Regions from separate parts of the Pseudomonas sp. P39-UII1 genome, predicted to be linked through region 3. Evidence: predicted binding sites of a transcription regulator. Region 3 holds the regulator's gene; each other region holds the start of a gene.

Region 1 (4,111 bases), on a different contig from region 3:
ACGGCCTGGCGCCGCTGTATGCCTCAAGCCAAGGGCTGTCCACCGAGCAGATCGGTCTGTTCATGGGTAGCTGCATCTTTGCCGGTTTGCTGGTGCAGTGGCCGTTGGGCTGGTTGTCCGACCGCTACGACCGGGCGGTACTGATCCGCAGTGTGGCGGTGGGGCTGGCGCTGGCGGCGGCGCCACTGGCGATTCTCCCCAACGTGCCGCTGGAATTGCTCTTCGGCATCGGCTTTTTGATCTCGCTCCTGCAGTTCTGCCTGTATCCGCTGGCGGTCGCTTTTTCCAACGACCATGTGGAAAGCGAGCGGCGCGTCTCGCTGACTGCGATGTTGCTGGTCACTTATGGCGTGGGGGCGTGCATCGGGCCGCTGGCGGCGGGGGTGCTGATGAAGGTGCTGGGTTCCCAGATGCTCTATGCCTTCTTCGTGTTCTTCGCGCTGGTGCTGGTGTGGCGGATCCGCCCGAAAGCGGTCACCGGCTTGCACCAGGTGCAGGACGCACCGCTGGGCCACGTGGCGATGCCGGCGGCGGGTTCGCCATTGTCGGCGGCGCTCGACCCGCGCGTGGATGAGCAGACCGTGCAGGATGTGATGCAGGCGCCGGTGGCGGCTGAGGATACCGAAGTGGAAGAAAAAGCAGAGCCTGTGGCTGAGGCTCCGGAGGGGGATGAGATCAGCAAGTCGGTTTGAGCCTTGTGTCGTCTGTACCGGCGCTTTCGCGGGGCAAGCCCGCTCCCACAGATACCCTACAGGCCCCAAGCCATTGGTAGCACTGTGGGAGCGGGCTTGCCCCGCGAAGAGGCCGGTTCAGGCACATCGAAAACAAAAATGCCACCCAATGGGTGGCATTTGCGCATTCGACAGGCAATCAATAATCGTCTTTGTCGAAGCGCCGCGCTTCACGCTGCAACTGGTACACGAAGCTCTCGATCTTGCGCTGCGCCTGGCCATTAAGGTTATGGAAGCGCACGCCGGCAAAGGTCGTGTTGATGCGTTCTTCGTGGTGCAGGTGGCGCAACTCGACCATGGTGTCGACCAGGCCCAGGGGGTTGCCGGCCTTGAAGCGCTCGTACACCTGGCCCAGTTGCAGGCGGTCTTCGACATTGCCGTCGAAACGCAGCTTGCAGCCGGTGGCAGAGATGTCCAGCAGCTTGCCACGCAGGGCGCCATTGCCCTTGAGGTGGGCGCCGTCGAGGATCACATCGACCAGTTGCGACAGTTTCAGCGCGGCGCGGAACGCATTGCGGCGCTGGTGGTAGGTCATCTCTTCAGGCATTGCACCGCGGTACGAGCGGTGGCCGTCGACCTCGGTGATCTTCAGTTCGTGGTTGCATTCCCAGGCGATGCGCACGCCATCGTGGAAGCCTTCGACGCGGAACGGTTCGCCGTTCTCGATGAATCGTTCGCCGTCGCGCGGGATCATTTCGTCCAGCGCCAGGGTATGGCTGTCACGGTCCACATCCACCACGTAGCTCTGGAACCGCTGGCTGCGCTCATGGAAGGTGATGATCAGAGGATCGTGACTGTCCTGTAGCTGGCGCAGGTTGGCCGCGATCTCCAAAGGAGTGTTCAGCACCTTTGGTGGCTGCGGAGCATCGGTTTCATTGAACACGGGTTATCAATCTCCAGGCAAAAGCGGCACACGCAAGTAACGGCATTTTGCCAGTATGTTCCGTGCCTTGATAGAAGTAATCACACTTGGCTGAGCGCCCGGGGCTTGGCCAGTGGCGAGGTAGCGCCACGGCTGTCGTAGAGCGACGGAGAATCGCCGCCCATGAGGATTCTGATCTGGTTGGCCGTCACGTGCTGCTGTACCTGAATGATCCGGCCATTGGTCTCGTTGACCTTCTGGCAGGCGTCCATCAACTGGGTCAGCACGTTGAGTTGCTGCATGATCACTTCACCGTTGGGCGACTGCGCTGCGACTGCCTGCACCCCGGCGCGGTCGGCGCTGAGGCCGAGGCTGGCGAGCAGGTTGTTGCGGCGGATGCCTTGCTGCTCGAGCAGGACGATCAGCGACTGCTTGCGGGCCAGAATACCCTCCAGCGGTGCCATGTCGCGGCCGTGCAGGGCGACTGCCTCCTGCTGAAGCAGGTCGAGCAGTTCCTGGGTGGGTGCGATGTCGTCTTCGATCAGTTGCAGCAATGTGATGTCGTGCATGGCTAACTCTTGGCTTTTAAAGCGTCCGTGAAGTCAGCGCGCCGAACGGTCAGCGCTGGGCTTCGAAATCGAGCAGTTTGCTGGCGACCCGGCCGGCATCGACCTGGTAGCTGCCATCTGCGATCGCCTGTTTCAACTGCGCCACGCGGGCACTGTCGACAACCGGCTGATCGCGCAGCTTGTCGCTGATCTTCTGCAACTGCTGGGCCTCTTGACTGAGGTGTACCGCTTCTCCGCTGGCGCTGGCGCTTTTCGGCGCTTCACTGGTTTCGCCGGGTTTGTCGGCGTTGCCGGGGGCGGCATTGCCGCGAACGCCGCCCGTGATGGACGGAGAATTATTCAAACGACTGAAGTCGATGACCATGATCAGAAACCCCTGGGTATTTGGACGCTTGCCTTGTTTTCGGCCATTGCGAAAGAAACTTTAGGCACAAATGCTCAGCCGCCTGTCGGCAAGCCCGCGAACCCGTGTTCTGACACAGTTTAGGAAAAGCGGTTCCCAACCGCCAGCCCAATCTACATGGCGACCTCGACCTGGCCGGGGCCGGTAATCCGGGCCTTTACCACCCGTTGCGAATTCAGGTTGCGCACCCGTATCTGCTCACCCTGGCCACCCTTGCTCAGGGCCTCGCCAGGCATGCGCACGCTGAGGCTGCCGCTGCGGGCGATGATGACGACGTGGTCGCCCTTTTGCACCACCTCGGCCTGCTCCAGATGCTGCGGGGTAAGCACCTGGTCGATGACCGTCGGGCGGAGCATCTTCATGCCCACTGCCTGGTCCAGGTCGGTGAGAAAGCCCTGGCCGAGGGTGCCGACGTCGCGTTCGCGCAGGGCCACGTCACCTTCGCCGACGATGTTCTGGCGCTTGAGCGGGCGGGTCACCACCACCACGTCGCGGAACAGCCGCACGGTGGCCGGCACGAAGATCGTCCACGGCGCACTGCCATCGCAGCGCACCCGCACGGTCACCCGGCCCAAAGGCTGCGCAGGGCTCTCCAGCGAGGCGTCCAGCGGCTGGCTGCACAACGGCATGCGCAGGCGCGGGTCGAGCGGGTTGACCTGGATCTCGTAGCGGCCTGCAGTCTGGGTCGTGGCCAGGTAATCCTCGACAGTGAATTCAAGAAACCCTTGGGTGACACCGATAAGCTGTTCAGGCAAGGTAACCGCGTCCGCCCAGGTGCGAGCGCCGGGTGCCAACAGGCACAGCACGGCAAGCGAGCCGCTCAGCAGGTGCGTCAGTCGTCGGAAAATTGTCGTTTTCGTGTACATGGCGCTCAAAAAAGCAAAGCCCGTGCCGACTCGCTACATGAGTTGCTACGAAATGGCAGAAAGAAGAAGGAGTCAGGCATGGCGGGGGTAATGGATTCGGTCAACCAGCGCACACAGCTGGTGGGGCAGAATCGCCTGGAGTTGCTGCTGTTTCGCCTCAATGGCGCACAGCTTTACGGGATCAACGTGTTCAAGGTTCGCGAGGTGCTGCAGTGCCCGGACCTGACCGTGCTGCCCAGATCACACCCGGTGGTGCGTGGCGTGGCCAATATTCGCGGGGCGACCATTCCGATCCTCGACCTGTCGATGGCCACCGGGTTGCCCGGGCTGCAGGAAGAAACGCGCAAGAGCTTCGTGATCATCACCGAGTACAACACCAAGACCCAAGGCTTCCTGGTGCACTCGGTCGAGCGCATCGTCAACATGAACTGGGAAGAAATCCATCCGCCACCCAAGGGTACCGGCCGCGACCACTACCTGACTGCAGTCACCCGAGTGGACAACCGCATGGTCGAAATCATCGACGTGGAAAAGGTGCTGGCCGAGGTGGCGCCGTCGTCGGAGCAGGTATCTGCCGGTGTGGTCGATGCCGATACGCAGGACAAGGCCGTGCTGCTGCGTGTGCTGACCGTCGACGATTCGTCGGTGGCGCGCAAGCAGGTCAGCCGCTGCCTGCAGAC
Region 2 (4,111 bases), on a different contig from region 3:
CCGCCACCACGGCGAAACCACGGCCGGCCTCACCGGCTCGGGCGGCTTCGATCGCGGCGTTGAGCGCCAGCAAATTGGTCTGCTGGGAAATACTGGTGATCACCTCGAGGATCTGGCCGATGTTTACCGTCTTGCTGTTGAGCGTTTCGATGTGCGCGCTGGAGGTGACGATCAGGTCCGACAGGCGATTCATTGCCGCGATGTTGCGCTCCACCACCTGCTGCCCTTCTTCGGCCAGCAGGCGTGCCGAGCTGGCATGCTGCGAGGCCTGTGCGGCATTGCCGGCGATCTCCTGGGCGGCGGCGCCCAACTCGTTGATGGCGGCGGCGACGCTGTTGGTGCGGTTGGACTGCTCGTCGGAGTTGCTCATCGACGAGTTGGAGGCACTGATGACCTGCAAGGCCACTTCATTGACGCGTTCGGTGGCCGAAGACACTTCGCGGATCGAACTGTGGATGCGCTCGACGAAACGGTTGAACGCGGTGCCCAGAATGCCGAACTCGTCGTGGTTGTGAATTTTCAGGCGCTTGGTCAAGTCGCCTTCGCCTTCGGCGATGTCTTCCATGGCGCGGGTCATGGTCAGCAGCGGTTGCATGAGCACGCGGATCAGCAGGCCGAGCAGGCCAATGATGATCACCACCGCCACCACGGTGGCGATCACCGCAGAAGTGCGGAAAGTGCTGAGCATGGAGAAGGCTTTGTCTTTATCCACCGACAGGCCGATGTACCAGTTGGCCGACGGCAGGCCTTTGATCGGGGCGAAGGTCAGCAGGCGGGTTTGCCCATCGGCCTGGACTTCGGTGAGCTGGCTGGACAGTTTCGGCGTGTGCTGCGGGAACAGGTCCGACAGCGACTTCATGACCAGTGCCTGGTCCGGGTGCACCAGGACCTTGCCCTGGTCGTTGACCAGGAAGGCGTAGCCCATGCCGCCGAAATTCAGCGAGTTGATGATCTGTACCAGGCCATCCAGGGCCAGGTCGCCACCGACCACGCCAACGCTGCTGGACACCTTGCTGAGGATGCCGATGACCATCTTGTTGGTGGTCATGTCGATGTAGGGCTCGGTGAGGATGGCGCCCTGGGCGTTCATGCCGTCCTTGTACCAGGGGCGGGTGCGCGGGTCGTAGCCTTCGGGCATGGGCGAGTAGGGGCGCACGCTGAAGCCGCCATCGACCTTGCCCAGGTACACGGTCAGAAAGCTCGAGGTCAGGGCATTCTGGCCCATCAGTGTTTCGGCGTTGGCAGGTTGCTGGGCGATGTTTTGCGCCAGGTTTTCCACCAGCTTGATACGGCCTTCGAACAGGTTGCGAATGTTGGTTGAAGTGGACGCGCCCATTTCAGCCAGATAATTCTCCAGATCTTCGCGGATGGCATTACGCTGGAGATAATCGTTGTAAAGGGTGAACAGGCTGAAGGCGAGTATCACGATCAGTGATGCGGCCAAGAGAATCTTGTGGCTGAAACGAAGGCTTTTATTCATGGCGTAATCGGTTCCGCTAAGGTTTTTATCGGGCGTTCGCACGAGTACCGCTATAAAACAGTGCAACATCCCGAAAGTCCTTCCAGGGGTGTTCTGTCTTTTAAGGCGAATATCATCCAGACGTATCGGCCGACGGGTGGTCAAGCTTGAGCAGGGGATTAAAAAGATGCCGGAATCTTCGACCATAGTTGTAGGCGCTGGCCTGGATGGCCAGCCTGTCAAACAAGCCATGCGCCTGGCCAACCGCCACGGGCTGGTCGCCGGTGCTACCGGCACAGGCAAGACCGTGACCTTGCAGCACTTGGCGGAAGTGTTCAGCGACGCCGGCGTGGCGGTGTTTGCCGCCGATGTCAAAGGCGACCTGTGCGGTGTCGGTGCTGCCGGTGCGCCGCAGGGCAAGGTGGCCGAGCGGATCGCCGGTATGCCATGGCTGGGGTACAAGCCGCAGGCATACCCCTTGAGCCTGTGGGACATCGCCGGGCAAACCGGCCACCCGCTGCGCACCACGCTCAGCGAGATGGGGCCGCTGTTGCTCGGTAACCTGCTGGAGCTGACCGACAGCCAGCAGGCGGCACTTTATGCCGCGTTCAAGGTGGCTGATCGAGAAGGCCTGTTGCTGCTCGACATCAAGGACCTGAAGGCGCTGCTCGCTCACTTGAAAGACCATCCGCAGCTGTTGGGCGAAGACAGCGCGCTGATGACCACGGCCTCGACCCAGGCCTTGTTGCGCCGCCTGGCAACGCTTGAGCAGCAGGGCGCCGAGGCGCTGTTCGGCGAGCCGGCGTTGCAGCTGGAAGATTTGTTGCGGCTGGACGGCGATGGCCGCGGGCGAATCCACCTGCTCGATGCCAGCCGGCTGGTGCATGAAGCGCCGAAGGTCTACGCCACGTTCCTGTTGTGGCTGCTGGCCGAATTGTTCGAACAGCTGCCGGAGCGTGGAGATGCCGACAAACCGGTGCTGGCATTGTTCTTCGACGAGGCGCATCTGTTGTTCAACGGCACCCCCAAGGCACTGCAGGATCGCCTGGAGCAAGTGGTTCGGCTGATTCGCTCCAAGGGTGTCGGGGTGTTCTTTGTCACCCAGTCGCCAAGCGATCTGCCGGACAGCGTACTGGCCCAGTTGGGTTTGCGTATTCAGCATGGCTTGCGCGCGTTCACCGCCAAGGAGCAGAAGGCACTGCGGGCCGTGGCTGACGGTTTCCGCCCGAACCCGGCGTTCGATACGTTGGCAGTGTTGACTGAGCTTGGGATCGGTGAGGCGCTGGTTGGTACGCTCGAAGAAAAGGGCACGCCAGCGATGGTGCAGCGGGTATTGATAGCGCCGCCACAATCGCGGATCGGGCCGTTGAGTGCGGGCGAGCGCAGTGTCTTGATTGCCGGGTCTGCATTGGCGGGGCGCTACGACAAGCCGATTGATCGTGAGTCGGCCTATGAAATGCTGACCCAGCGCAAAGGTGAACCGGTCGAGCCCGTACCAGTGCCGAAGGCGGACGAAGAGAGCCTGGCCGACAAGGCCGGGGATTTTCTGCAGAGTGCGGCAGGGCAGGCGATCAAATCGGCGGTGCGCCAGGCGGCCAATCAGTTCGGGCGGCAGTTGGTGCGCGGGTTGATGGGGTCGTTGCTCGGAGGCAAGAAGCGCTAGCGTGCCTGTAGGAGCGGGCTTGCCCGCGAAGGGGCCATTACTGACACATGAAAAAGGCGCCTGCTGAAGGCGCCTTTTTCATTGCAGCAAAATCACTTAGCCAATCGCTTTCGACGCCAGCCAGAACAGGCCAGCCGCCAGGCCCATCGATGCCGGCAGGGTCAGCACCCAGGCCAACAGGATGGTTTTGACCGTGCCGCCCTGCAGGCCGCTCTTGTTGGCAACCATGGTGCCGGCCACGCCGGACGACAGCACGTGTGTGGTCGAAACCGGCAAGGCGAAGACGTTGGCCAGGCCGATGGCGCAGGCCGCTGTAATCTGCGCCGACATGCCCTGGGCATAGGTCATGCCCTGTTTGCCGATCTTCTCACCCACGGTCAGTACCACGCGCTTCCAGCCGACCATGGTACCCAGGCCCAAGGCCAGGGCTACCGCCACGATTACCCAGAACGGGGCGTACTCGGTGGTGGCAGTGAGGTCCTTGCGCAGCTTGTCGAGGTCGGCTTTTTCACGCGCGTCCAGGCCTGGCAGTTTGCCGACCTTCTTCGCGGTGTCATCCAGGCACAACAGGTAGCGACGCACTTCCACGCGTTTTTCGGCATCCAGTGCGCGGTAATCGGTCACACCCTGCAGCGAGGACTGCAGTGCGGCGATGGTTGGCTCGGTCTGCTGAGGGTTGCAGCTGAACTGCTCTGGCAGGTCGCTGGCCTGTGCCTTGCCGAGCGCCAGGAACTCGCCCAGGGTCGGGGCGTTGCGCTCGTAGAACTGGCTCAGGTGCAGGGTCGCGTCGCGGGTGCGTTCGATCTGGTAGGTGGTGCTGTTCAGGTCGAGCACGAACTTGGCCGGGACGATACCGATCAGCACCAGCATGATCAGGCCGATGCCTTTCTGGCCATCGTTGGAGCCGTGCACGAAGCTCACGCCCATCGCCGAAATGACCAGCACCAGGCGGTTCCAGAAAGGCGGGTGTTTTTTGTCGTCGAGCTTGC
Region 3 (4,111 bases):
GTGCAGCCTCCACCACCGGCGCAGCGGCCTGGGCACTGCCCGGCTCAGCGAGCCGCGCCAGGGCTGCCAGCAACTCGGGCGTGGCCGGGGTCACTTCGCTGCGTTCGCGCACCTGGCCGAACATGCTGTTGACCGTGTCCAGTGCTTCGAGCACCACGTCCATCAGTTCAGCGTCAACCCGGCGCTCACCCTTGCGCAGGATGTCGAATACGTTCTCGGCGATATGGCAGCACTCCACCAGCTCGTTGAGCTGGAGGAAGCCGGCGCCCCCTTTTACAGTGTGGAAACCGCGAAAAATGGCATTGAGCAGGTCGGCATCGTCGGGCCGGCTTTCCAGCTCGACCAGTTGCTCGGACAGTTGCTCAAGTATTTCGCCGGCTTCTACCAGGAAATCCTGAAGGATTTCTTCATCGGCGCCGAAGCTCATCAAAGGTGCTCCTTAAAAACCCAGGCTGGACAGCAGATCATCGACATCGTCCTGACCGGACACGACGTCTTCACGCTTATCGGCATGAATCTGCGGACCTTCACCCCGAGCCGGATATTTTTCTTGATCTTTTTCAGCACGCAGCTGTTGGTGGTCATGTTCGATACCGGCAAAACGGTCGACCTGACTGGCCATCAGCACGAGCTTGAGCAGATTGCTTTCGACTTCGGTCACCAGCGCAGTCACGCGCTTGATCACCTGCCCGGTCAGGTCCTGATAGTCCTGGGCGAGCAGAATGTCATTAAGGTGGCCAGCGACCTTGCGGTTACCTTCGGCGCTGTGCGTCAGGAAACTGTCGACGCGTTTGACCAGCTCACGGAATTCCGGCGCGGCGACCTCGCGGCGCATGAAGCGCTGCCAGTCGACGCTCAGGCTCTGCGCCTCAACGGCCAGGTCTCCCAGCACAGGCGTGCTTTCCTCCACCAGGTCCATGGTGCGGTTGGCAGCCCCTTCGGTGAGCTTGACCACATAGGACAAACGCTCGGTGGCGTCGGTAATCTGCGAAACTTCCTCGGCCTGCGGCATGTGCGGGTCGATCTGGAAGCTGACGATCGCGCTGTGCAGCTCGCGGGTCAGCTTGCCGACTTCCTGGTACAGGCCACGGTCGCGGGTCTGGTTGAGCTGATGAATCAGCTGCACCGCCTCGCCGAACCGTCCCCGCTCCAGGCTTTCGACCAACTCCTGGGCATGCTTCTTCAGGGTCGATTCGAACTCCCCCAAAGACGTTTGTGTTGATTCCATGGCGCCCCCTGACCGGACTCAGCCGTTGACGCGTTCGAAGATCTTCTCGATCTTTTCTTTGAGCACCTGAGCGGTGAACGGCTTGACCACGTAACCATTCACCCCGGCCTGGGCCGCTTCGATGATCTGGTCGCGCTTGGCTTCGGCAGTCACCATCAGCACTGGCATGGCCTTCAGGCGCTCGTCCGCGCGCACCTTGCGCAGCAGGTCGATGCCGGACATGCCAGGCATGTTCCAGTCGGTCACCAGGAAGTCGTAATGCCCGGCCTGCAGCATCGGCAGCGCCGTGGTGCCGTCATCGGCTTCGTCGGTATTGGTGAAGCCCAGATCACGCAGCAGGTTCTTGATGATCCGCCGCATCGTCGAAAAGTCGTCAACGATGAGGATTTTCATGTCTTTGTTCAATTAGACCTCCAAGCAGTCTCAAACGCGCTCGGCCCCGAGCGCGCATTCAATCAATTCGGTACAACGTGAAAACGACTGCAACGACCCCGGGCTCAGCGCGCCCGCCATTCCCCCAGGCGGCTGCGCAGGCGCGCGGCGCACTGGCTGTGCAGCTGGCTGACACGCGACTCGCTGACGCCCAGGACCTCACCGATTTCCTTGAGGTTCAGCTCTTCGTCGTAGTACAGCGCCAGGACCAGCCGCTCCCGCTCGGGCAGGTTGGCGATGGCATCGGTCAGGGCAGCCTGGAAGCGCTCGTCTTCCAGGTCGCGCGACGGCTCGACCTGGCCACTGGCGCCGTCCTCGTGCAACCCTTCATGCTCGCCGTCCTGCAACAGGTCGTCGAAACTGAACAGGCGGCTACCCAAGGTATCGTTCAAAATCCCGTAGTAATCATCGAGACTCAACTGGAGTTCGGCAGCAACTTCATGATCTTTAGCGTCGCGGCCGGTTCTGGATTCCACGGCGCGCATCGCGTCGCTGACCATGCGGGTGTTGCGGTGCACCGAACGCGGTGCCCAATCACCCTTGCGCACCTCATCGAGCATCGCCCCGCGGATGCGGATACCGGCGTAGGTCTCGAAGCTGGCGCCCTTGCTGGCGTCGTACTTGTTGGCGACTTCCAGCAAACCGATCATGCCGGCCTGGATCAGGTCTTCGACCTGCACGTTGGCCGGCAAACGCGCCAGCAGGTGATAGGCAATGCGCTTGACCAGCGGGGCGTAGCGTTCGATCAGTTCGTACTGGGCGTCCTTGGACGCCTTGCTGTACATCTTGAAACCGCTCGCACTCATAGCACTGGCCCTGCACTGGTGGGTTGCACCAGGCGCTCGACGAAGAACTCCAGGTGCCCGCGCGGGTTGGCCGGCAATGGCCAGCTATCGACCTTCTGCGCAATCGCCTTGAAGGCCAGCGCGCACTTGGAACGCGGGAACGCCTCATAGACTGCCCGCTGCTTCTGCACCGCCTTGCGCACGCACTCGTCGTACGGCACGGCGCCGACATACTGCAGGGCGACGTCAAGGAAACGGTCGGTGACCTTGGTCAACTTGGCGAACAGGTTGCGCCCTTCCTGCGGGCTTTGCGCCATGTTGGCCAGCACGCGGAAACGGTTCATTCCATAGTCGCGGTTGAGCAGTTTGATCAACGCGTAGGCGTCGGTGATCGAGGTCGGCTCGTCACACACCACCAGCAGCACTTCCTGCGCCGCGCGGACGAAGCTGACCACCGAATCGCCAATGCCTGCCGCGGTGTCGATCACCAGCACATCAAGGTTGTCGCCGACTTCGCTGAATGCCTGGATCAGCCCGGCATGCTGGGCCGGGGCCAGGTGCACCATGCTCTGGGTGCCGGAGGCGGCCGGCACGATGCGCACACCGCCCGGCCCCTGCAACAGCACATCGCGAAGCTCGCAGCGCCCTTCGATGACATCGGCCAGGGTGCGTTTCGGGGTCAGGCCCAGCAACACGTCGACATTGGCCAGGCCCAGGTCAGCGTCCAGCAGCATGACCCGGCGGCCGAGCTCAGCCAGCGCCAGGGACAGGTTCACTGAAACGTTAGTCTTGCCGACGCCACCTTTACCACCGGTTACGGCGATCACCTGTACGGGATGCATGCTACCCATGTTCGTTGTTTACCTTGTCTCGCTTGGACCCAAGCCACACGAGGGGGATTACTGCAGCCCCCTTGGTGTAGGTATTTTGCAAACGCTTCATCATCAACCCGCTCGTCGTGGGTTGTGATAGAGATCAGCGAACATATCGGCCATGGCCTCTTCGCTGGGCTCGTCCTGCAACTGCACATTCACCGCCCGCGTCACCAACTGGTGCGCCCGCGGCAGGTGAAGGTCGTCAGGAATGCGCGGGCCATCGGTGAGATAGGCCACGGGCAGTTCATGACTGATGGCCAGGCTCAGCACATCGCCGAGGCTTGCCGTTTCATCAAGTTTACTCAGGATGCAACCGGCCAGGCCGCAGCGTTTGTAGCTGTGGTAGGCCGCGGTCAGCACCTGTTTCTGGCTGGTGGTGGCCAGCACGAGGTAGTTCTTCGAGGCAATGCCTCGGCTGGCCAGGCTTTCCAGTTGCATGCGCAGGGCCGGGTCGCTGGCCTGAAGGCCTGCGGTATCGATCAGCACCACGCGCTTGCGCAGCAGCGGCTCGAGCGCCTGGGCCAGCGACTGGCCCGGGTCGACATAGGTCACCGGCACATTGAGGATGCGGCCCAGGGTCTTGAGCTGTTCCTGCGCGCCGATGCGGAAGCTGTCCATGCTCACCAGGGCCAGGTTCTGCGGGCCATACTTGAGCACATAACGCGCCGCCAGCTTGGCCAGTGTGGTGGTCTTGCCCATGCCGGCGGGGCCGACCATGGCGATCACACCACCCTCTTCGATCGGCTCGATCTCGGGCACTTCGATCATCCGTGCAAGGTGCGCCAGCAACA

The links. The regulator FliA, encoded in region 3, starts transcription of late flagellar genes. The targets are predictions, from matches to a motif close to CTAAAGTTTNNNNNNNNNNNGCCGNTAA.
Region 1: a site for FliA is predicted at 2,563-2,590, ahead of flgM (flagellar biosynthesis anti-sigma factor FlgM). Genes of this name have one in related genera too.
Region 2: a site for FliA is predicted at 1,603-1,630, ahead of ABEH27_RS16005 (methyl-accepting chemotaxis protein). Genes of this name have one in related genera too.

Annotation. Positions count from the first base shown of each region.
Region 1 covers NZ_JBDFPP010000015.1:81,061-85,171, forward strand. Annotated here, with positions in the region: gene ABEH27_RS18975 (MFS transporter) at 1-692, shown strand, start outside; gene ABEH27_RS18980 (flagellar regulator YcgR PilZN domain-containing protein) at 871-1,614, opposite strand; gene ABEH27_RS18985 (flagellar protein FlgN) at 1,695-2,162, opposite strand; gene flgM (flagellar biosynthesis anti-sigma factor FlgM) at 2,212-2,526, opposite strand; gene flgA (flagellar basal body P-ring formation chaperone FlgA) at 2,679-3,431, opposite strand; gene ABEH27_RS19000 (chemotaxis protein CheV) at 3,510-4,111, shown strand, end outside.
Region 2 covers NZ_JBDFPP010000011.1:147,820-151,930, reverse strand. Annotated here, with positions in the region: gene ABEH27_RS16005 (methyl-accepting chemotaxis protein) at 1-1,480, opposite strand, end outside; gene ABEH27_RS16000 (helicase HerA-like domain-containing protein) at 1,647-3,122, shown strand; gene ABEH27_RS15995 (inorganic phosphate transporter) at 3,219-4,111, opposite strand, start outside.
Region 3 covers NZ_JBDFPP010000008.1:138,617-142,727, reverse strand. Annotated here, with positions in the region: gene ABEH27_RS13150 (chemotaxis protein CheA) at 1-427, opposite strand, end outside; gene ABEH27_RS13145 (protein phosphatase CheZ) at 440-1,228, opposite strand; gene ABEH27_RS13140 (chemotaxis response regulator CheY) at 1,247-1,621, opposite strand; gene fliA (RNA polymerase sigma factor FliA) at 1,726-2,466, opposite strand; gene fleN (flagellar synthesis regulator FleN) at 2,463-3,296, opposite strand; gene flhF (flagellar biosynthesis protein FlhF) at 3,390-4,111, opposite strand, start outside.